Regions from separate parts of the Streptomyces sp. NPDC057702 genome, predicted to be linked through region 3. Evidence: riboswitches for the same ligand, from Rfam matches in the RefSeq annotation. Region 3 holds a riboswitch; each other region holds the start of a gene.
What was found. Region 3 has a riboswitch for cobalamin ahead of metE (5-methyltetrahydropteroyltriglutamate--homocysteine S-methyltransferase). Riboswitches for the same ligand answer to the same signal wherever they lie in the genome.
Positions count from the first base shown of each region.

Region 1: it holds a riboswitch for cobalamin, as region 3 does, so the genes downstream of both, ACFVFR_RS06530 (hypothetical protein) here and metE (5-methyltetrahydropteroyltriglutamate--homocysteine S-methyltransferase) in region 3, are expected to answer to the same signal.
Region 2: it holds a riboswitch for cobalamin, as region 3 does, so the genes downstream of both, ACFVFR_RS18180 (ribonucleoside-diphosphate reductase subunit alpha) here and metE (5-methyltetrahydropteroyltriglutamate--homocysteine S-methyltransferase) in region 3, are expected to answer to the same signal.
Region 4: it holds a riboswitch for cobalamin, as region 3 does, so the genes downstream of both, ACFVFR_RS30290 (cobalamin biosynthesis protein) here and metE (5-methyltetrahydropteroyltriglutamate--homocysteine S-methyltransferase) in region 3, are expected to answer to the same signal.

Region 1 covers NZ_JBHVJC010000006.1:211,318-216,317, reverse strand. Annotated here, with positions in the region: gene ACFVFR_RS06540 (MFS transporter) at 395-1,747, opposite strand; gene ACFVFR_RS06535 (NUDIX hydrolase) at 2,130-2,585, opposite strand; cobalamin riboswitch at 2,950-3,170, shown strand; gene ACFVFR_RS06530 (hypothetical protein) at 3,298-4,293, shown strand; gene ACFVFR_RS06525 (cysteine synthase family protein) at 4,290-5,000, shown strand, end outside.
Region 2 covers NZ_JBHVJC010000022.1:1,614-6,613, forward strand. Annotated here, with positions in the region: gene ACFVFR_RS18180 (ribonucleoside-diphosphate reductase subunit alpha) at 1-2,059, opposite strand, end outside; cobalamin riboswitch at 2,217-2,356, opposite strand; gene ACFVFR_RS18185 (TolB family protein) at 2,635-4,140, shown strand; gene ACFVFR_RS18190 (YbdD/YjiX family protein) at 4,335-4,547, opposite strand; gene ACFVFR_RS18195 (carbon starvation CstA family protein) at 4,647-5,000, opposite strand, start outside.
Region 3 covers NZ_JBHVJC010000005.1:265,674-270,673, reverse strand. Annotated here, with positions in the region: gene metE (5-methyltetrahydropteroyltriglutamate--homocysteine S-methyltransferase) at 1-2,141, opposite strand, end outside; cobalamin riboswitch at 2,306-2,525, opposite strand; gene ACFVFR_RS05765 (DMT family transporter) at 2,866-3,186, opposite strand; gene ACFVFR_RS05760 (FMN-dependent NADH-azoreductase) at 3,188-3,826, opposite strand; gene ACFVFR_RS05755 (TetR/AcrR family transcriptional regulator) at 3,977-4,567, shown strand; gene ACFVFR_RS05750 (GNAT family N-acetyltransferase) at 4,754-5,000, shown strand, end outside.
Region 4 covers NZ_JBHVJC010000058.1:15,605-20,604, forward strand. Annotated here, with positions in the region: gene ACFVFR_RS30280 (anion permease) at 1-586, shown strand, start outside; gene ACFVFR_RS30285 (hypothetical protein) at 732-965, shown strand; cobalamin riboswitch at 1,133-1,264, shown strand; gene ACFVFR_RS30290 (cobalamin biosynthesis protein) at 1,433-2,434, shown strand; gene ACFVFR_RS30295 (cobyric acid synthase) at 2,431-4,299, shown strand; gene ACFVFR_RS30300 (putative cobaltochelatase) at 4,299-5,000, shown strand, end outside.

The DNA.
Region 1 (5,000 bases), on a different contig from region 3:
CCGCCTTCGCACGGGGTCGTCGCACCCCGCCTTCGCCCTCGACCAGCGTGCTCGACCGGCACGCGGGCGTCACGGACGGCCGCGTCGGCGGCGGTGGGGAGAGCGCCCCGAGGGGGCCCGGGGCGGACGCCGGACGCGAGCGGACGCCGTCGCCGACGGTGACGTACGCGAGGCCACCAACCTCCGGTCGGCCCTGGTCAGTGGCCTGTTCGACGAGGCGTCGCGCCCGCTCGCCCCCGGTACGCCTGGTCCCCGACGGGGCGGTGCTGAAGGAGCGCGGGACGGGCATGTGACCTTCGCTCAGCCGTGGAGTACGCGGAGGACGCTGACCAGCGAGCCCCGTCGGGGTGCGTCGCCTCGACCATCAGGGCGGCGCACCCCGGCGGGACGACGGTCACCCGGTCTGTTCCAGCGGCTCCGGGGCGGGAGCCGGCGCGGGCATGCGCCAGACCAGGACCGCGCCGATCACGAGCCCCACGACGGCCAGCAGCGTGGCGACCAGGAACGGATCGAGGGAGTGCAGGCTCGGAGCGAACCCGATCCCGACACAGACCGCCACCCCGGTCGCACCGCCCAGCTGGTCAGCCGCGCGCTGTACGCCCGAGGCGATCCCGGCGTCCTCGTCGGTGACGCCGCTGACCGCGATGTACTGGAGCCCCACGAGGCCGAACCCCATCCCGGCCGAGATCAGGAGCATGGCCAAAACCATCGCCACCCCGCCTGCCCGCGAGGCCGAGACCAGCGCGATCACGGCCATCGCCGTCGCGGTGAACCCGAGGCCGGCCAGCACACACGCGCGGGCCCCCCAGCGGCCCAGCAGCCGGGGCACGAGCAGGGAGAACACGATCAACGAGACCGCCAGGGGCAGCATCATCAGTCCCGCGCCGAGCGGGCCGAGGCCCAACCGGCCCTGCAGAGAGAAGGTGAACAACAGAAACGAGGTCGACAACGCGCCGCTCAGCAGCATCGTGACCAGGTTGGCCGCCGCCCTCGTGCGGTGGGCGAAGAAGCGCGGCGGCAGCAGCGGGTGGGGCGAGCGGGCCTCGACCCGCACGAACCCGACCCCGGCGGCCACCGCCCCGGCCAGTGCCCCCGGGACCACCCAGGCGGGCGTGCCGGACTCGCCGGCCTCGACCACGCCGAAGGTGAACAACAGCGGACAGGCGGTCAGCAGCAGCGCACCGGGCAGGTCCACCGGCGGGGCCTCCCCGGCCACGGGCCGGTCCCCCTCGATCAGGAAGCTGGCCGCCAGCAGCACGACCACGATGAACGGGACCGAGACCAGGAAGATCCACCGCCACCCCAGGTGCGCGGTGATGACGCCGGACAGCACGAAACCGAGCACGAGACCGCAACTGGCCACCGCCGCCCACACGCTCAGGGCCCGCGACCGACGCGGGCCTTCGGGGAACATCAGGACGATGGTGGCCATCGCGGCAGGCAGCGCGACAGCCTCGCCCGCACCCTGCAGCAGGCGCGCGACCACCAGCAGCGAGAACGTGGGGGCCAGGCCGGCCAGCAGGGAAGCGGCGCCGAACAGGCCGGTGCCGAGCAGCAGTACGCGCCGCCGCCCGAGCAGATCGCTCAACCGGCCACCGAGCGCCAGCAACCCGCCACCGGTGACCGTGTAGCCGACCACGACCCAGGTCAGCGTGTGCCCGTCGACGTCGAAGCCGTCGCCGATCGAGGGCAGGGCGATGTTGACCACGGTCACGTCAACCGCGATGAAGAACTGCAACATGGACATCGCGCACAGCACCAGCCATGCGCGTGCCGAGGACGGGCTGTGCCCGCGTGAGGGGAGGATGTCTGGGAACATCAGGTGCTCCGTTGCTCAGAGGAAGCTCTGAGCAGCACGAACGTGCCGCTCCGGATGGATCACGAAGCGGCTGGACGTCGAGGAAGGTGTGAGTCGAACGCCCCGCCGCTAGCGGGACGTCCTGGTCACAGCGGCACAACCGGCCGCACACGAAGCAGCGGACATGCCGGGCACGCTACCAGGAGGGGCACGCGGGCCGGACATCCGCCCGGTGCCTCGTACCTTCGCCCGTGGATCGCTCGGCGCTCCGTTCGCCGCGGCCCCGGGGCGCGAGGAGCTGGGCAGCGCGGAGCACCTGTCCGCGCGACCGCTACGGGTGGCGTTCGAGGGTGGGCGGAGCCGTCGCGTCGAGCAGGGGCAGGGCGTCGCGGGCGGCCGGGGACAGCGACGCGGGGTCCAGGTCGGACAGCGGCAGCCAGGCCACCGCGGCCGTCGCGCCGTCCACCTCGGTCACCCGTAGCGGGCCGGGCGCCAGGGTCACGGCGTAGAAGAGGCCCACCAGGTGCCAGCGGACGCCGAGCCGGTGCGCCGCGTAGCTGTGCGCGCCGACCAACCGCGCGTCGAGCAGCTCCCGCCCGGTCTCCTCGCGCAGTTCGCGGGCCAACGCCCGCGCCGGTTGCTCACCGGGGTCGATCCCGCCGCCCGGCAGGTGCCACAGGCCCGGGGCGAAGACGGGCGAGGCGGCGGAGAGCCGAGTCAGCAACAGCCGGCCGTCCGCGACGGCGATGGCGTAGGCCGAGACGCGGGTACGCGCGGGCGATTCCATGGGCGGGCCTCCAACGGGGCGGTCGCGGGGTGCGCCACCGCGCGCACCTGTCGATCGTGCTCGCGCAACTATCGATCATGAACGGCCTTCCGCCAAGGGTTCGCCGCCACCGCGCGAACCGACCCCACCCGTCGCACCCCACACCCAGGCCCCCACCCTCGACCCCCGACACTCGCCCCCGGCCCGGGGACCCGCACCACCGCTGACCCGCTCGCGCGCGCCCCACCCGCAGCGCGGGCCGTCGCCGAGCGTCGCGCGCATCTAACACACCTCACACCCCTCGTACACCACGCGCATCAGGACACGACAGCCACATCAGGACAAGGCGCGAACCCGCTCTGTCGCAAGGAGCGCGAGCGCCCCTACGCTGATACGCGCAGTTGGTTCGCGCCACGCTCGCCGTGGCGCGTCGCAAGAGGGAACCCGGTGGGAATCCGGGACTGTCCCGCAACGGTGAGTGAGAACGAACGCCGTCGTCGTACCGGGCCCGGACGGCCCCGGAGCGCGGCGGCCCGTAGGTGCCCGTCGGAAGTCCGGCAGGTCGTTCCACGAGTCCGAAGACCTGCCAACCGCGCACGCGCCACCCGCGCGTGCCGTGCACGGTGACCTCGAGGACTGGGTCGGCGGTACAGACGGTTCGACGGGCTCTTGGCCCGGGGCCGTCGCTTCCTCCCAGTCGGCGCTCGGGGCGCGGGATGACGAGGGAGGACGCGTGCACGGCCACGGAAGTCCGCGCCCGGACCGGCCGGCGACCCACTCACCCCGGCCCCGGCCCGCACCACCGCCACCCCCGGCCGACCCGCCACCCCCGGCCACTCCGCCCGCCCCGGGCCCCGGCGCGACGCCCGGCCCCCACCGCGCCGCCGGCGTCTGCCACGGCACGCTGGGCGAGCTCTACCAGGGGCCGCTACGCGCCGGCGGCACCCCCGACATCGCGCTCGTCTCCTTCCCCGTGGACCGCCACTCCTGGGTGTACTTCACCCCGGGCGCCGACCAGCCGCAGGCCCCGCTTCCGGGCGAGAAGGCCGCGCGGGCGGCGCGCCTGTTCCTGGACCACTTCGGGCTGCGGCTGCCGCCGGGCCGCTGGAGCGCCCACTCCGAACTGTGCGTCGGCGTGGGCATGGCCAGCTCGACCGCCGACATCGTGGCGACCCTGCGCTGCCTGTTCCGCGTCTTCGGCCTTCCCTACGACCAGCGCGTGGTGACCCGCGTGCTGGCGGCGATCGAGCGGGCCGACAGCGTCTTCCTGGACGAGTTCGCGCTGCACCTGAGCGCGCGGCACCGCGTCGTGCGCCGGCTCGGCGCGGACATCGGCTTCCACACCGCCTTCGTCACCGAACCCGGCACCGTGGACACCGCGGCCGTCACCGCGCGCCTGCTGGGGCACTACGCGCGGCGCGCGACGGAGTACGAGCGGTGCCTGACCGACCTCCTCAAGGGCTTCGAGACCGCCGACCCGGCCGCCGTCGCGCGCGCCGCGACCGCCAGCGCCACGCTCTCCCAACAGGTGCTGCCCAAGCGGACGTTCGCCAGTGTGCTGGCCCAGCGCGAACGGTTCGGGGCCGACGGGGTCTTCGTCGCCCACACCGGCTCCCTGATCGGCTACCTCTTCGCCCGCCGACCCCCCGCCGACACCAAGTCCGAGCTGTCCGCCTTCTTCCACTCGCTCGGTCACCAGTGCTCATTCGCCCAAGGAGGCTACGGGTGATCCACCCCCACATCGCCGACGCCCTGAAGGTCCCCGACCTGGTCCGCCTCACCGACGGCACGGCTCTGATCCGCTTCGAGTCGATGAAGATCTACTCGGCGCTCGCGGCCGTCCGCCACCTCCTGGACCGGGGCACCGTACGCCCCGGCCAGACGCTCGTCGACAGCTCCAGCGGCATCTACGCGCACGCCCTGGCGCTGGCCTGTCACCGCTACGGCATGCGCTGCCACATCGTGGCCTCCACCACGGTGGACGCCACCACGCGCGCCCAACTGGAGATCCTAGGCGCCACCGTGGAACAGGTGCCGCCCTCGGCCGACCTGGGACTCGACCAGGAGCTGCGCGTGCGGCGGGTGCGCGAGATCCTCGCCGAACGCCCCGACGTCCACTGGATGCGCCAGTACCACGACGCCATCCACTACCTGGGCTACCGCGAGGTCGCCGACCTGCTCGCGGCGGCCTTCCCCGACCGGCCGCTGGCCGTGGTCGGCGGCGTCGGCTCGGGCGCCTCCACCGGCGGCCTCGTCACCCACCTGCGCCGCGCCGACCCGGGCGTACGCCTGGTGGGGGTGCAGCCGTTCGGCAGCGTCACCTTCGGCAGCCAGGACCACCACGACCCGCGGGCCATCATCGCCGGCATCGGCTCCGCGATCGTCTTCGACAACGTCCGGCACGAGCTGTACGACGCCATCCACTGGATGGACTTC
Region 2 (5,000 bases), on a different contig from region 3:
TCTTCAGGTCCTCCACCAGATAGCCGTTGACCTGGAGGAACTCGCCGCTGAGCGTCTCGCGCTTGAAGAGGTTGGAGACCTGCGGCTCGATGCACTCGTACACGCCGGCGATCGAGGCGATGGTCGCGGTCGGCGCGATGGCCAGCAGCAGCGAGTTGCGCATGCCGGTCCTCGCGATCCGCGCGCGCAGCGCGTCCCAGCGCTCGGGCCAGTGCGCGGCGGCGCTCGGGTAGTGGTCCGGGTGCAGCACGCCGCGCGCGGTGCGGGTCGCCTCCCAGGCCGGGTGCGGGCCGACGGGGGCCTGCCCGTCGGCGCCCCCGCCCGGGCGCTCGGCCAGGTCGGCGGAGGCCTCGTACGCCGCGAGCATGATCCGCTCGGACAGTCGGGTGGACAGCTCGGCGGCGCGCGGCGAGTCGAACGGCAGCCGCAGCCGGAAGAAGACGTCCTGCAGGCCCATGACGCCCAGGCCCACCGGCCGCCAGCGGGCGTTGGAGGTGCCGGCCTGCTCGGTCGGGTAGAAGTTGATGTCCACCACGCGGTCGAGGAAGGTGACCGCGGTGTGCACCGTGCTGTCCAGCTTCGCCCAGTCGACGGCGTCCAGCGGGTCGGCCAGGGACGCGGGGTCCACGTCCTCGCGCAGGTGCGCGGCGAGGTTGACCGAGCCGAGGTTGCACACCGCCGTCTCGCCGTCGTCGGTGACCTCAAGGATCTCGGTGCACAGGTTGGACGAGTGGATGACCGCGCCGGGCTCGGCGGTCTGGTTGGCGGTGCGGTTGGCGGCGTCCTTGAAGGTCATCCAGCCGTTGCCGGTCTGCGCGAGGGTGCGCATCATCCGCGCGTACAGTGTCCGGGCGGGCACCGTCTTGCTGGCTCTGCCCGCGGCCTCGGCGGCCCGGTAGGCGGCGTCGAACTCCTCGCCCCACAGGTCCACCAGGTCCGGCGCGTCGGCCGGGGAGAACAGCGACCAGTCCTCGTCCGCCTCGACGCGGCGCATGAACTCGTCCGGAATCCAGTGCGCGAGGTTCAGGTTGTGCGTACGCCGCGCCTCCTCGCCGGTGTTGTCCCGCAGTTCGAGGAACTCCTCGATGTCCGCGTGCCAGGTCTCCAGGTAGACGCAGGCCGCGCCCTTGCGCCGGCCGCCCTGGTTGACCGCGGCGACCGAGGCGTCCAGCGTGCGCAGGAAGGGGACGATGCCGTTGGAGTGGCCGTTGGTGCCACGGATCAGCGAACCACGGGACCGGATGCGCGAGTACGACAGGCCGATGCCGCCGGCGTGCTTGGACAGCCGCGCGACCTGGTGGTACCGGTCGTAGATCGAGTCCAGCTCGTCCAGCGGCGAGTCCAGCAGGTAGCAGGAGGACATCTGCGGGTGCCGGGTGCCGGAGTTGAAGAGCGTGGGCGAGCTGGGCAGGTACGCCAGCGAACTGGTCAGCCGGTACAGCTCGCTGACGTCGGCCAGCGCCCGCGCGGACCCCGCCTCGGCCAGACCACAGGCCACCCGCAGCAGGAAGTGCTGCGGGGTCTCGATGACCTGGCGGGTGATCGGGTGGCGCAGCAGGTAGCGGCTGTGCAGGGTCCGCAGGCCGAAGTAGCCGAAGCGGTCGTCGGCGCGACCCACGCCGTGCCCGTGCTGGGGCGCGTTCGTCCTCTTCAGCAGCGCGTCCAGGGCCGCGGCGTGGGCCCGGACGAAGTCCGCCGTCTCGTCCGCGATCAGCCCCTCGCGGTGCCCGACGGCCACCGACGTGGAGAAGGACACCGCGCCCTGCCCGGCGGCCTCCTCCGCGATGGCCCGGGTCAGCAGCCGCGCGGCCAGCCGCGAGTACTGCGGTTCCTCGGCGATCAGACCGGCCGCCGCCTCGGTCGCGAGCGACCGCAACTCCGCCTCGTCAGAACCGGGATGGCGGCCCCGCAACGCGGCGGCGGCGACCTTTCCGGGGTCGGTGGCGGGCAGGTCGGCGGTGAGGTCGGTCAGGACGCGCAACAGCGCGGTACCGGCTCCCTCGACCGCTGACTCTGAGACGGACTCGCGTGAAACGGGGTCCGCTGGCGCGATGGTCACGTGTGGCTCTCCCTCGCTCGGCAGGGGGCCACGCGGGAGAGGCGGAAGGCGCGCACGGGCGGGCCGCGACCTGAAGGTCGGGCCTGTCACGCGGCGTCCACCGGCCCAACCCGCGGGGCCCGGACGTTTGCGACGCCCAGGGCCGGCAAGCGTGTCCGGCCGTGGGCGCGCTGTCGGCAGGTCCTCGGACTAGCGGCGCGCAAAACGGCACACGTACACCGTTGCGGGACAGTTCCGGATTCGCACCGGATTCCCCTGCGGCGACAGCGAGCACGAGCATACATCTTGTGTCGGCAGCCGCGTGTCCCCCCACATCTTGTGTCGCGGGCGAGGAAAAGCCGTACGGATGTGCTAACCGATCGAGGGGTGTGCGGGCCCGTCGAGCCTGTCATGAAGGGCCGGACGGCTCGGCCGCGCACCCGGGGATTGGTGGCTTGTCACAGTCCCCGGCGTGTTGACGCCCCTCGCGACGCGGAGTTGGGTGCGGCGCACGCCGCCCGTGGACGGCGACGGACATCACCAGTCGAAGGGGTGGGAAACGGATGCGGAGCATCAGGCGAAGAACACGGCGCGCGGTGGCGGGTGCGCTGGGTGCCTGGCTGGCCGTCGGACTGCTGCCGGGCGCGGCGGCGGCCGTCGGACCCGGTGGCGCGGAGCGTGGCGCGGCCGGACGGACCGGCGTGGAGCGTGCCGTCGGGAAGCGCGGCGGCGGCGAACGTGTCGGTGCGGCCGGGCGGGTCGGTGGGGGACGGGAGGCCGGGCGGTTCGCCGCGGGGCGGACGGAGCGGGTCGGCCTGGCCCACGACGGCGCCCAGTTGAACCGCGACGCGCACGGCTACGCCCTGCGCGCCGACGGCCGGTCGCTGATCTTCACGACCGAGGCCGACCACGTGGTGCCCGGCGACACCGACGGCCGCGCGGACACCTTCGTACGCGACCTCGACAGCGGCCACGTCGAGCGGCTGGACCTCATCGGCTCCCAGTGGGAGGTCGTCGAACTGTCGGCCAGCGCGGACGGCAGGTTCCTGGCCTTCGCGGCCCGGCGCACCGAGGCCCCGCCGGACGAACTGCCCGAGGAGGACCTGTTCCTGCACGACCGCCACACCCACCGCACCGAGCCGCTGCTGCCGACCAGTCCGGACCCCGGCAAGGGCCTGCAGATGGTGGAGATCAGCGCCAACGGTCGCACCGTGGTGTTCCAGTCCGTCCGTCCCGACCTGGTGCCCGGCGACACCAACGGAGTCGCCGACATCTTCGCGTACGACCGCTGGCAGGGGAGCGTGCGGCGGGCCAACGTCTACAGCGACGGCACGCAGGCGCCGCGCGCGGCCACCCAGCCGGTGGTCAGCGGGGACGGGCGGCGCGTCGGGTTCATCTCCCGCACCCCGGTGGGCGACCCGCGTCCGGGCCCGGCGCGCGGGCCGGCGGCGCCGTCGGCGACCCCGCAGGCGTCGGGATCGGCGAAGCCCCCGGAGTCGGTGGAGCCCCCGGGGCCCTCGGGGTCGCGTAAGCCGCGCTTCGAACCGCTGTACGTCCACGACCTGGACACCGGGAGGACCGTGGCCGCCAGCACGACATCCGATGGCACGGACGTCGGCGCCACGCGGGGCTCGCTCAGCGCGGACGGCCGCTTCGCGCTCTTCGCCTCGCGCTCGCACCTGGTGGTGCCGGGCGATGCCAACGGCGTCCACGACCTGTTCCTGCGCGACCTGGAGCGCGGCACGACCGAGCGCGTCAGCCTCACGCCCGGGGGCGGCGAGGCGAACGGGGAGAGCGTCTACGGCGTCCTGAGCCCCGACGGCCGCACGCTGCTGTTCACCTCCGACGCGAGCAACCTGGTCCCGGGGGACACCAACGAGGTGGCCGACCTCTTCGCCCGCGACCTGCGGACCGGCGCGGTCGAGCGGCTCACCATACGCGCCGACGGCACCCAGTCGAGCACGGCGCCGGAGGAGTACGCCGGCGCCGTGCTGACCGACGCCGAGGCGCGTCAGGTGGTCTTCGTCTCCGCCGACGACCACCTGGTGCCCGGCGACACGAACGCGGTCAGTGACCTGTTCGCCCGCCACCGGGGCGACTGAGGCCCGCGGAGGCCGGGCGCCCCGACCGGGTCGGCCGGATCGGGCGCCCGGCCATGGCGCGGGCGCGGCGGGTGGGGTGTGGCGTGCCCGGTGGGGCTGGTGGTGCGGCCGGTGTGGCTGGTGGTGTGGTGGGCCCGGTAGGTCGGCGTGCCGGGTGGGGCGGTGCGCTCGGTGGGGCGGCGTGCCCGGTGGGCTCAGCAGCAGCGGAAGCCGCTGCGGGGGTCCGCCTCGCGTTCGTCCATCCGCCGCCGCTCGAACTCGGCGCGGCTGGCGGGCTCGGTGTCGGGATGTTGGCTTCGGGTGTGCGCGACGTACCGGTCGTACGTCCCCTCGCCGGTGAACTCGCGTACGTAGTGGCGCACGCGGCGGCCCCAGTGCGCGGCCCGGCTCGTGGTGCGGGTGATCATCGCGATCGGTTCCCTTCGCGGAGGTGGTGGGAAAGGGGGCGGAGGGTGCCGGGGGCGGCGGTGTCCGGCTGGGGCGCCGCCCCCGGCGCGCGGGCTCCGCTACGAGGAGCGGTCCGCCTCCGGTGTGCGGTCGGGCCCGCCGCTCGCGGCGGCCGCCTCGGCCAGCTCGCGCTTCTCCTCGCGGGTGGGTACGAGGCCGGCCGGCGCGACGATCCGCGACTCCACGTACGGCGCCTCGTGCAGTCGGGCGGTCTCCGGGTGACGGATGGCGCGCACGCAGGTGCGGGCCGCGTCCAGGAGGACGATCACCACGAGGACGGCCAGCAGCGCGGAGAGCACGCCGTCCACCGTCGAGTTGGTGACGACGGTGTGCATCTCGTCCATGTTCTTCGCGGGCGGCAGGACCTTGTCCGCGTCGATGGCGTCCTGGTAGCGGTCGCGCTGGCTGAAGAA
Region 3 (5,000 bases):
GGCACACGCGGCGAGTGGATGTCGTACACCCCCGGGCCCGCCTCGCGCGGATAGCCGTGCGCGGCCAGCTCGCGGGCCACCCGCATGTGCGAGCGGGCCGCCTCCAGGCTGATGACATCGGCGTCCAAGTCGTCGATGGCCCGCACGATGTCGCCGAACTCGGCGTAGCACATGTGGGTGTGGATCTGCGTCGCCGGCTCCACACCGGCCGTGGTGAGCCGGAACGCCTCCGTCGCCCACGCCAGGTACGCGTCCCGGTCGGCGGCCCGCAGCGGCAGCGACTCGCGCAGCGCAGGCTCGTCCACCTGGATGACAAGGGTGCCCGCCGCCTCCAGGTCGGCCACCTCGTCCCGCAGTGCCAGCGCCACCTGGCGCGCGGTCTCGCCCAGCGGCTGGTCGTCACGGACGAAGGACCAGGCCAGCATCGTCACCGGGCCGGTCAGCATGCCCTTGACCGGCCGGTCGGTGAGGGACTGGGCGTACGTCGTCCACCGCACCGTCATCGGCGCCGGGCGGGAGATGTCGCCGGCCAGGATCGGGGGCCGCACATAGCGGGTGCCGTACGACTGGACCCAGCCGTGCTGGGTGGCGAGATAGCCGGTGAGCTGCTCGGCGAAGTACTGCACCATGTCGTTGCGCTCGGCCTCGCCGTGCACCAACACGTCCAGGCCAGCCGCCTCCTGGAAGGAGACCACCTCCCGGATCTCCGCCCGGACCCGCTCCTCGTATCCCGCCGTATCCAGCCGACCCGCGCGCAGGTCGGCGCGCGCGGTACGCAACTCCGTGGTCTGCGGGAAGGAACCGATCGTCGTGCTGGGCAGCAGCGGCAGGTTCAGCCGCGCCCGCTGTGCCGGTGCCCGCAGCGCGTACGGCTGGGAGCGGCGGGCGTCGGCCGCGGAGACGGCGGCGGCGCGCGACCGGACCTCGGGGTCGTGGGTGATGCGGGAGTGGGCGCGCGAGGCCAGGTCGGCGCGGTTGGCGGCGAGTTCGGCGGCGATCGCCTCCGTGCCCCGTGCCAGGCCCGTGGCCAGGGTGACGACCTCGGCGACCTTCTGCCGGGCGAAGGCCAGCCAGCGCAGGACCTGCGGATCGATGTCGCGTTCGAGCGCGGTGTCCAACGGAACGTGCAGCAGTGAGCAGGAGGCGGCCACGTCGACGCGGTCGGCCAGGCCCAACAGGGTGCCCAGGGTCGTGAGCGAGGCCGCCAGGTCACCCACCCAGACATTGCGACCGTCCACCACACCGGCGACCAGCCGCTTGCCGGGCAGCCCGCCGACGGCGGCGAGCGCCTCCAGATGGGCCGCCGCGCCCCGCGTGAAGTCCAGCGCGAGCCCGTCCACGGGCGCCTTGGCGAGCACCGGCAGGGCCTCGCCGAGCTGGTCGAAGTACGAGGCGACCAACAGCCTGGGCCGGTCGGTCAGCGCCCCCAGGTCGCGGTAGGCGCGCTCGGTGGCGCCCAGTTCGGCCGGCGAACGGTCCTGTGTGAGGGCGGGCTCGTCGAGCTGTACCCACTCGGCACCGGCCGCCCGCAGATCGGCCAGCACCTCCGCGTACACCGGCAGCAACCGGTCCAGCAGCGTCAGCGGGTCGAAGTCGTCGGCCACCCCCGGCGCCGGCTTGGCGAGCAGCAGGTAGGTGACGGGGCCGACCAGCACGGGCCGGGCGGTGTGCCCCAGCGCGAGGGCCTGCGTCAACTCCGCGACCTGCTGGGTGGAGTCGGCCGTGAACACCGTGTCCGGGGCCAACTCGGGCACCAGATAGTGGTAGTTGGTGTCGAACCACTTCGTCATCTCCAGCGGCGCCACCGCCTGGGTGCCGCGCGCCATGGCGAAGTAGCCGTCCAGCGCGTCAGCGGCGACGGCCGCCCGGTGGCGCTCGGGGATCGCGCCGACCATGACGGTCGTGTCCAGGACGTGGTCGTAGTACGAGAAGTCGCCGGTGGGCACCTCGTGGACACCGGCGTCGGCGAGCTGGCGCCAGTTCTCGGCGCGCAGCGTCGCGGCGGTGGTGGTGAGGGCGTCGGCGCTGGTCCGGCCCTGCCAGTAACCCTCGATCGCCTTCTTCAGTTCCCGGTTCCGCCCCTGACGGGGGTAGCCGTACACGGTGGCCCGTGCTGCCGCGGCTGCGGGCTTGGTGGTCACGGAGATCTCCTTCGCGAGATGAATCCCTGAGATCCCGGCGACCGGACGCGCGAACGAAGGAGTGGACCACCAGGCGGCGACGTCCCCGCGCGGCACAGCGCGACCGTTCGCCTGGTATGCACGCCGACCCTCCCGCGAGGTCACCGGAACAGCCGTCCGCGTGGGTACGCGCACGGGCAGCGGGCAGGTCTTCGGACTCGCGGGCGCGTCCCTGAACACGAGACACCTACTGGCCGTCGCTTCCCAGGTCCCAACGGACCCAGTGCGTATGACGGCGGTCGTTCCCACTCACCGCTGCGGGGCAGTCCCGGATTCCCACCGGGTTCCCTCTTACGACGCCTCCCGCCTGGCGGACGGGGGCGAACCTGCTGCACGGGGCAGCCTAACGGCAGACGCGACCGAGCGGCGAGAGCGCCCGTCACGCGCCGGGTGAGCTGGGCCACCCGACAAGGAGGCCGGCCGGCGACCGGGGCTTTGGCCACCGCCGTGTGGTCGCCGCCGTCCTGGCGACGGCGACCACACCCGCCAACTCCGCCTTGAGCGGGGAAGGGAAGGCGCGGCCGGACGTGGCCGTGCCCCGCCTTCCCGCCGACACACCCCCCGCCCCACACCCTCGGCCCCCACGTGGTCCGGCCGCACACACCGCCGCTCCACGCGGCCCCGGGTCGGACGGCCCGCGCCTACGAGCGGGAGGGCGCCGGGATGTGCCCACCCCGCCGCGGGCTCACTCCGGGTTGGTCACCCGGGCGAGGACGACGCCACCCAGGATGAGGGCCAGGGCGACCAGCCGGCCCACGGACAGGGGGTCCTTGTGGACCACGATGCCCAGGCCGATGGCGCCCAGGGCGCCGGCGCCGGTGAAGACGGCGTAGGCGGTGCCCACCGGCAGCGTCTGCATGGCACGGGAGAGGAAGTAGACCGCCACCGCCATCAGCACGAAGCACAGCAGGGTGGGCAGCGGGCGGGTGAAGTTCTGGGTCGGCTTGATCGACTGCGACCAGGCGATCTCGACCAGACTCGCCAGCCCGAGGAGGTACCAGGCCATCTCAGTACTCCCCGCCCAGCGTCCGGGCCCGCTCCAGCGCGTGGGCGTAGGACTCCTCGTGCTTCGCCCGCAGGTGGGCCATGTTCGGGTCGAGCCGCGCGTTGGCCAGCTCCGCGTTGACGAAGACGGTGTCCCGCACGGCGAAGTGCCCGGCGAAGAAGTCCCGCAGATACCGCTCCTGGTAGTCGAACCTCTCCTTCGGGGCGCCCGGCGAGTACGCACCGCCGCGCGCCGTGGCCACCACGAACCGCCGCCCCGCCAGCGACATCCTCGGGAACGTCACCTGGTCGAGCCACGCCTTCAGGGGCGCGGGCACCGAGTAGTTGTACATCGGTGTGGCGATCAGGACGGTGTCCGCGGCGACGAGTTCGGCGAGCAGCGGCTCGACCACCGCCCAGGCCGCGACCTGTGCCGGGGTGCGTGCCGCTGTCCCGAGGCGGTCGATGTCGGTGATCCCCTCGGCGATCACGTGGTCGCACAGCTCGGTCCACGCCTCGTCGATGAACGGCACCGGGTCGGCCGCGAGGTCGCGGTGGACGTAGGTGCCGTCCGGATGGGCCGCGCGCCAGGCGGCGGCGAACGCGTCACCCACCTCCCGACTCAGGGAGCGACGGCGGGCGCTGGTGTCCAGATGCAGCATCGAGTTCACAATCCGACTCCGTTCACGGTGCGTGTGTTGCGGTCCTACGGCGTAACGGCACGTGCCGTGCCGTACGAACGGGCTGATCGTGCAGCATGCGGCGATCTCATGTCAACGGCACGTGCCGTGCCGATGGGTTAGCGTGGGTGGGTGACAACTGCTCCCCAACCCCCGCCAGGCGGTCGCCCCGACCGCACCCAGGCCGTGCTCCAGGCCACGCTCGACCTCGCCCAGGAGGTCGGCTACGCCAAGCTCAGCATCGAGGCCATCACCGCGCGCGCCGGCGTCGGCAAGCACACCGTGTACCGGCGCTGGCCCTCCAAGGGCGCCGTCTTCCTGGACGCCCTGCTGTCCACCCTCCAGACCGACCTCAGCTATCCCGACACCGGCGACATCGTGGCCGACCTGCGCACCCAGATGAACGCCTCGCGATCACTGCTGAGCACGGGCTCGTTCGGGCCGCTGTACGCCGCGCTCGTCGGTGAGGCCCAGCACGACCCCGCCATCGCGCAGGCCCTGCACGACCGGTGGATCAAGCCACTGACGGACGGCACCCGCACGCGCCTGCGCGCGGCCCAGGAGGCGGGCCAACTGAGGTCGGACATCGACCTGGACACGGTGATCGCCCTGCTCTACGGCCCGATGTACTACCGCTTCCTCCTCATCCCCGGCCCCTACGACGCCGCCTTCGTCGACGCCGTCCTGGAGGTCGCGTTCGCCGGGCTGCGCCCGACGGTCTGAGCCCGCTGCCCCCCGGCGGCGGGGTCGAGGCGGCGGCCGGTGACAGGCCGCCGCCACACCCGACCGCCCGGGGTGGCGCCGCGCGCGCCCGGCGAGCCGGGCCGGCCCACCCGCGTGCCGGCAGGGCGCCCACCCGCACCAGCCCCGGGGCCGTGCGGGTGGGCGCCCGTCTGGCAGGCTGCCCCCGTGATCATCAGACGCGCGCAGGAGAAGGACCTTCCCAGCTTCCTGGGGCTGGCGGCCCAGGTCGAGCACTGGTTCGGACCGATGGTGGACGACCCCGGCTTCCACCGCGCCCTGACCGAGCACATCCACCGTTCGGCCGCGCTGGTGGCCACCCCAGCGCGGCCCGAGGCCGGGCCCGACGCCCCGCGCGACGCGGAGTCCGGCGCGGGCCCCGGCCCCGGAGTGGACCTCCTCGGCGGGCTGCTGT
Region 4 (5,000 bases), on a different contig from region 3:
GGCCTCCTCGCACCTGGGCTTCGCGCTCTCCACCACCCAGGTCTGCTCCGGTTCCGTGATGGGCTCGGGCCTGGGTCGCAAGGGTGGCGTGGTCCGCTGGTCCACCGCCGGACGGATGGTCGTCGCCTGGGGCCTCACGCTCCCGGCCGCCGGGCTGGTCGCCGGCGCCGCCGCGCTCCTGGCCGACCAGGGCGACTGGGGCGTGGCCACGGTCGCCGTACTGGCCGTCATCGCCTGCGGCGCCATCTGGCTGGCCTCGCGTCGCCAGCCGATCGACCACACCAACGTCAACGACATCGAGGACGCCACCACCACGCCGGCCCCGGTCGCCGTGACCGTGGCCGCCCCCGGCGCGGCCGGCGTCGCCGCCGAGCCGGTCGGGGTGGTGACCGCCGCCGTCCGCAGCGTCGCCCCGCCGCCCACCGAGGCGGCACTCGCCCAGTCCGCCACCGACCCCGCGCCGCGACCGACCGACGTCACGGGCCCGCCGATGACCGACGCCGTACCGGCGCAGCCCACCGGCGCCGACCGGCAGGCGCGCCAGGACGCGGCGTCCGCCACCCCCACCCCGGCCGCCACGGTCTGACCGCCCACCGCCCGACCACGGCCCCGTGGGTCGGACCGGCCGGGAGTCCGGCCCGACCCGCGCGGGGGCGTGCCGGCGGCGCGAACCGCCCGAGCCGGGCGGGGCATGACGAGACAGCCACCGCAGACGACAAGGAAGCAGTGCCATGAACATCGACTGGGCCGCACTCGGTCAGGTCTTCGGCGTGAGCCTGGTGGTGACCGTCGCCATGGTCGGCGTCTTCACCCTCGGCATCGTCGGCACCTCGGCCAAGCCCTCCTCCGACGCGGCGACCGGCACGGCCTCGGGCCCCGGCGCGCTGGCCCGCTCCGGCGCGTACGCGTGCTTCGCGCTGTGCGCGGCGGCCGTGGCGTACGGGATCTATCTGATCGTCGCCTGAACCCAGGCGCACCCGGGGCGGATGGTCGACCGTGACCGTCCGCCCCGACCCGTGCCGTGCGCGACGCGGGGTCGGCGGCGCCCGTCGGGGCGTCCCGTCGCAGGTCAACGGCGAGTTGACGGGTCTTCCCGGGCCGTGGTGGACTGCCGGGGCCAAACGGCGACAGCAGAGGAAGCCGGTGTGAGTCCGGCGCGGTCCCGCCACTGTCACCGGGGAGCGCTCCCCCAGCGCATGGTCACGGCTCGCACCCGCGGGCTGGAAGGCCGGGGTGCGGCGTCGATCCGGGAGCCAGGAGACTCTCGTCGCCGATCACGTCGAGCCAGGGCGCGGACCCTGAGTGAGGACACACCGCCATGGCCTGCCGCCGCCCAGCGCCCCCCGTCCCGCCGCCAGCCGGCCGCCGCCCCGTGGGCGCGCGGCGCGGTGCGGCGCCCCTCCCCCGCCGAGGCACGAGCGCGAACTGACCGATGCGTACCCCTTCCTTCGCGTACGCCTGCGGTGCCGCCCTCGGCTTCCTCGGTGACCGGATCGTCGGCGATCCACGGCGCGCCCACCCGGTGGCCGCGTTCGGGCGCGCCGCCGGTGCCGTGGAGCGGCGGCTGTGGCGCGACGACCGGGGGCGCGGAACGCTGCACACCGCCGTGTGCGCGGGCGGCGCCGTGCTCGCCGGGGCCCTGTTGACGCGCGCCGTGGGCCGCCCGAGCGGCCGGCCCGGGGCTCCTGTCGGGCGTGCCCGTCTCGCCGGCGAGGTGGCGCTGACCGCCGCCGCCACCTGGACGGTGCTCGGCGGCACCTCGCTCGGCCGCGAGGCCCGGGCGATCGGTGCCGCGCTGGCCGCGCGGGACGTGACGGCGGCCCGGGACGCGCTGCCCCGGCTGTGTGGCCGCGACCCGCAGGCCCTGGACGCCCAGCAGATGGCGCGGGCGGTGGTGGAGTCGGTCGCCGAGAACACCTCGGACGCGGTGGTCGGCGCCCTGGTGTGGGGCGCGGTCGGCGGCGTACCGGGACTGCTCGGCTTTCGGGCCGTGAACACCCTGGACGCGATGGTCGGCCACCGCTCGCCGCGCTACCTGCGGTTCGGCTGGGCCTCGGCCCGGCTCGACGACATGGCCGGCTGGCCCGGCGCGCGGCTCACCGCCGCCCTGACCGTCCTCGCCGGGCCCGACCCGCGCGCCGCCTGGCGCACCGTACGGCGCGACGCGCGCCGCCATCCGAGCCCCAACGCGGGCCCGGTGGAGGCGGCGTTCGCCGGAGCGCTCGGCGTACGGCTGGGCGGCACGCTCGCCTACGCCGGTCGCGTCGAGCACCGGCCGGTACTCGGCGGGCACGGGCGGCCGGTCGAGGTGGCCGACATCGAACGGGCCGTACGGCTCTCGCGGCGGGTGAGCGCGCTCGCCCTGGTGGTGACCGTCGCGGGACGCCTCGCGTACGACGCCCTCACCGTGGGCACGCACCAGGGGGACCGATGAGAGGGGTGGGGCGCGTGGGCGGCGGACTGCTGGTCGCCGGGACGACGTCGGACGCCGGCAAGAGCGTCGTGACGGCGGGCATCTGCCGCTGGCTGGTACGCCAGGGCGTGAAGGTCGCGCCGTTCAAGGGGCAGAACATGTCCCTCAACTCCTTCGTCACCCGCGAGGGCGCGGAGATCGGGCGGGCGCAGGCGATGCAGGCGCAGGCCGCCCGCGTGGAGCCGACCGCGCTGATGAACCCCGTGCTGCTCAAGCCGGGCGGCGACCGTTCCAGCCAGGTCGTGCTGCTGGGCAGGCCGGTGGGCGAACTCAGCGCGCGCGGCTTCTTCGGCGACCGGCGGCCGGGAGCGGACGGCGCGGACGGGACGGGCCCCCTGCCAGGCGGGCGGGAGCAGCTCTTCGAACCGGTCGTGGCCTGCCTGGAGGAGCTGCGGCGCACGTACGACGCGGTGATCTGCGAGGGCGCGGGCAGCCCGGCGGAGATCAACCTACGGCGCACCGACATCGTGAACATGGGCATCGCGCGGGCCGCCCGGCTGCCGGTGGTGGTGGTCGGGGACATCGACCGGGGCGGGGTCTTCGCCCAGTTCTTCGGCACCACCGCGCTGCTCTCGCCCGAGGACCAGGAGCTGGTCGCCGGGTATCTGGTCAACAAGTTCCGGGGCGACGTGAGCCTGCTCGCGCCGGGCCTGGACATGTTGCGCGGACTCACCGGGCGGCCCACCTACGGCGTCCTGCCGTACGCGAGCGGCCTGGGCATCGACGAGGAGGACGGGCTGCGGGTCTCGCTGCGCGGCGCGGTGCGCGAGGCTCCGGTGGCGCCGCCGGTGGGCGAGGACGTGCTGCGGGTGGCGGTGTGCGCCGTGCCGCTGATGTCCAACTTCACGGACGTGGACGCGCTGGCGGCCGAGCCCGGGGTGCTCGTGCGCTTCGTCGACCGGCCCGCCGAGTTGGCCGACGCCGACCTGGTCGTGGTGCCGGGCACGCGCGGCACGGTGCGCGCCCTGGACTGGCTGCGCGAACGGGGGCTGGCCGACGCGCTGGCCCGCCGCGCCACGCAGGGCCGGCCGGTGCTCGGCATCTGCGGCGGCTTCCAGGTGCTGGGCGAGCGGATCGAGGACGACGTCGAGTCGCGGGCGGGCACCGTCGCGGGGCTCGGGCTGCTGCCGGTACGGGTGCGGTTCGCGCGCGAGAAGACGCTGGCCCGGCCGACCGGTCGGGCACTGGGCGAGCACGTGGCGGGTTACGAGATCCACCACGGGGTGGCCGAGGTCACGGGCGGGACCGCGTTCCTGGACGGCTGCCGGGTGGGCTCGGTGTGGGGCACGCACTGGCACGGGTCGTTGGAGAGTGACGGGTTCCGCCGGGCCTTCCTGCGCGAGGTCGCCGAGGCGGCCGGCCGTCGCTTCGTCCCCGCGCCCGACACGTCCTTCGGGGCGCTGCGCGAGGAGCAGCTCGACCGCCTCGGCGACCTGATCGAGGAGCACGCGGACACCGACGCGCTGCTGCGGCTCATCGAGCAGGGGCCGCCCGCCGGGCTGCCCTTCGTCCCCCCGGGCGCCCCCGTCCTCCCGACCCCGCCGTCCACGCCCGCGCCGCCCTCCCCGTCCGGCGCCGACCAGGCGCTTGCCGCGCCCCGCGCGCACCAGGCGCCCCACCCGGGTCAGGCACCCCACCCGGGTCAGGCGCCCCGCGCGGCCGGCGCGCCGTTCGAACCCGGGCCGCCCGCGCCGCGCGCCACCGCGCCGACCGCGCCGACCGCCGAGCACTCCCGCGAGCGCGGGGACCGGGCCGACGCGGTGGCCGAGGCCACCGCCGACGCCACACCCCGCCAGAGCACCACCCGCGAAAGGGGCACCAGCTGATGACCTCGGCCACCTACCCGTTCACCGCCGTCGTCGGCATGGCCGACATGCGGCTCGGCCTGCTGCTCAACGCCGTCTCGCCCGCGATCGGCGGCGTCCTGGTGCGCGGCGAGAAGGGCACCGCGAAGTCGACCATGGTGCGCGGCATCGCCTCGCTGCTGCCCACCCTCGACACCGTTCCCGGCTGCCGGTTCTCCTGCGACCCGGCCGCGCCCGACCCGGGATGCCCGGACGGCCCGCACGAGCCCGGCCCCGCCGCCACGCGCCCCTCACGCCTGGTGGAGCTGCCCGTCGGCGCCTCCGAGGACCGTCTGGTGGGCGCGCTGGACATCGAGCGGGCCCTGGCGGACGGCGTGAAGTCCTTCGAGCCGGGGCTGCTCGCGGACGCGCACCGCGGCATCCTCTACGTCGACGAGGTCAACCTCCTCCACGACCACCTGATCGACCTGCTGCTGGACGCCGCCGCCATGGGTTCCTCGTACGTGGAGCGCGAGGGCGTCTCCGTCCGGCACGCCGCGCGGTTCCTGCTGGTGGGCACCATGAACCCGGAAGAGGGCGAGCTGCGCCCGCAGTTGCTGGACCGGTTCGGGCTGACGGTGGAGGTCGCGGCCTCCCGCGAGCCCGACGAGCGCGTGGAGGTGGTGCGGCGCCGGCTGGCGTACGAGGAGGACCCGGCCGCCTTCGCCGCCCGCTGGGACCCG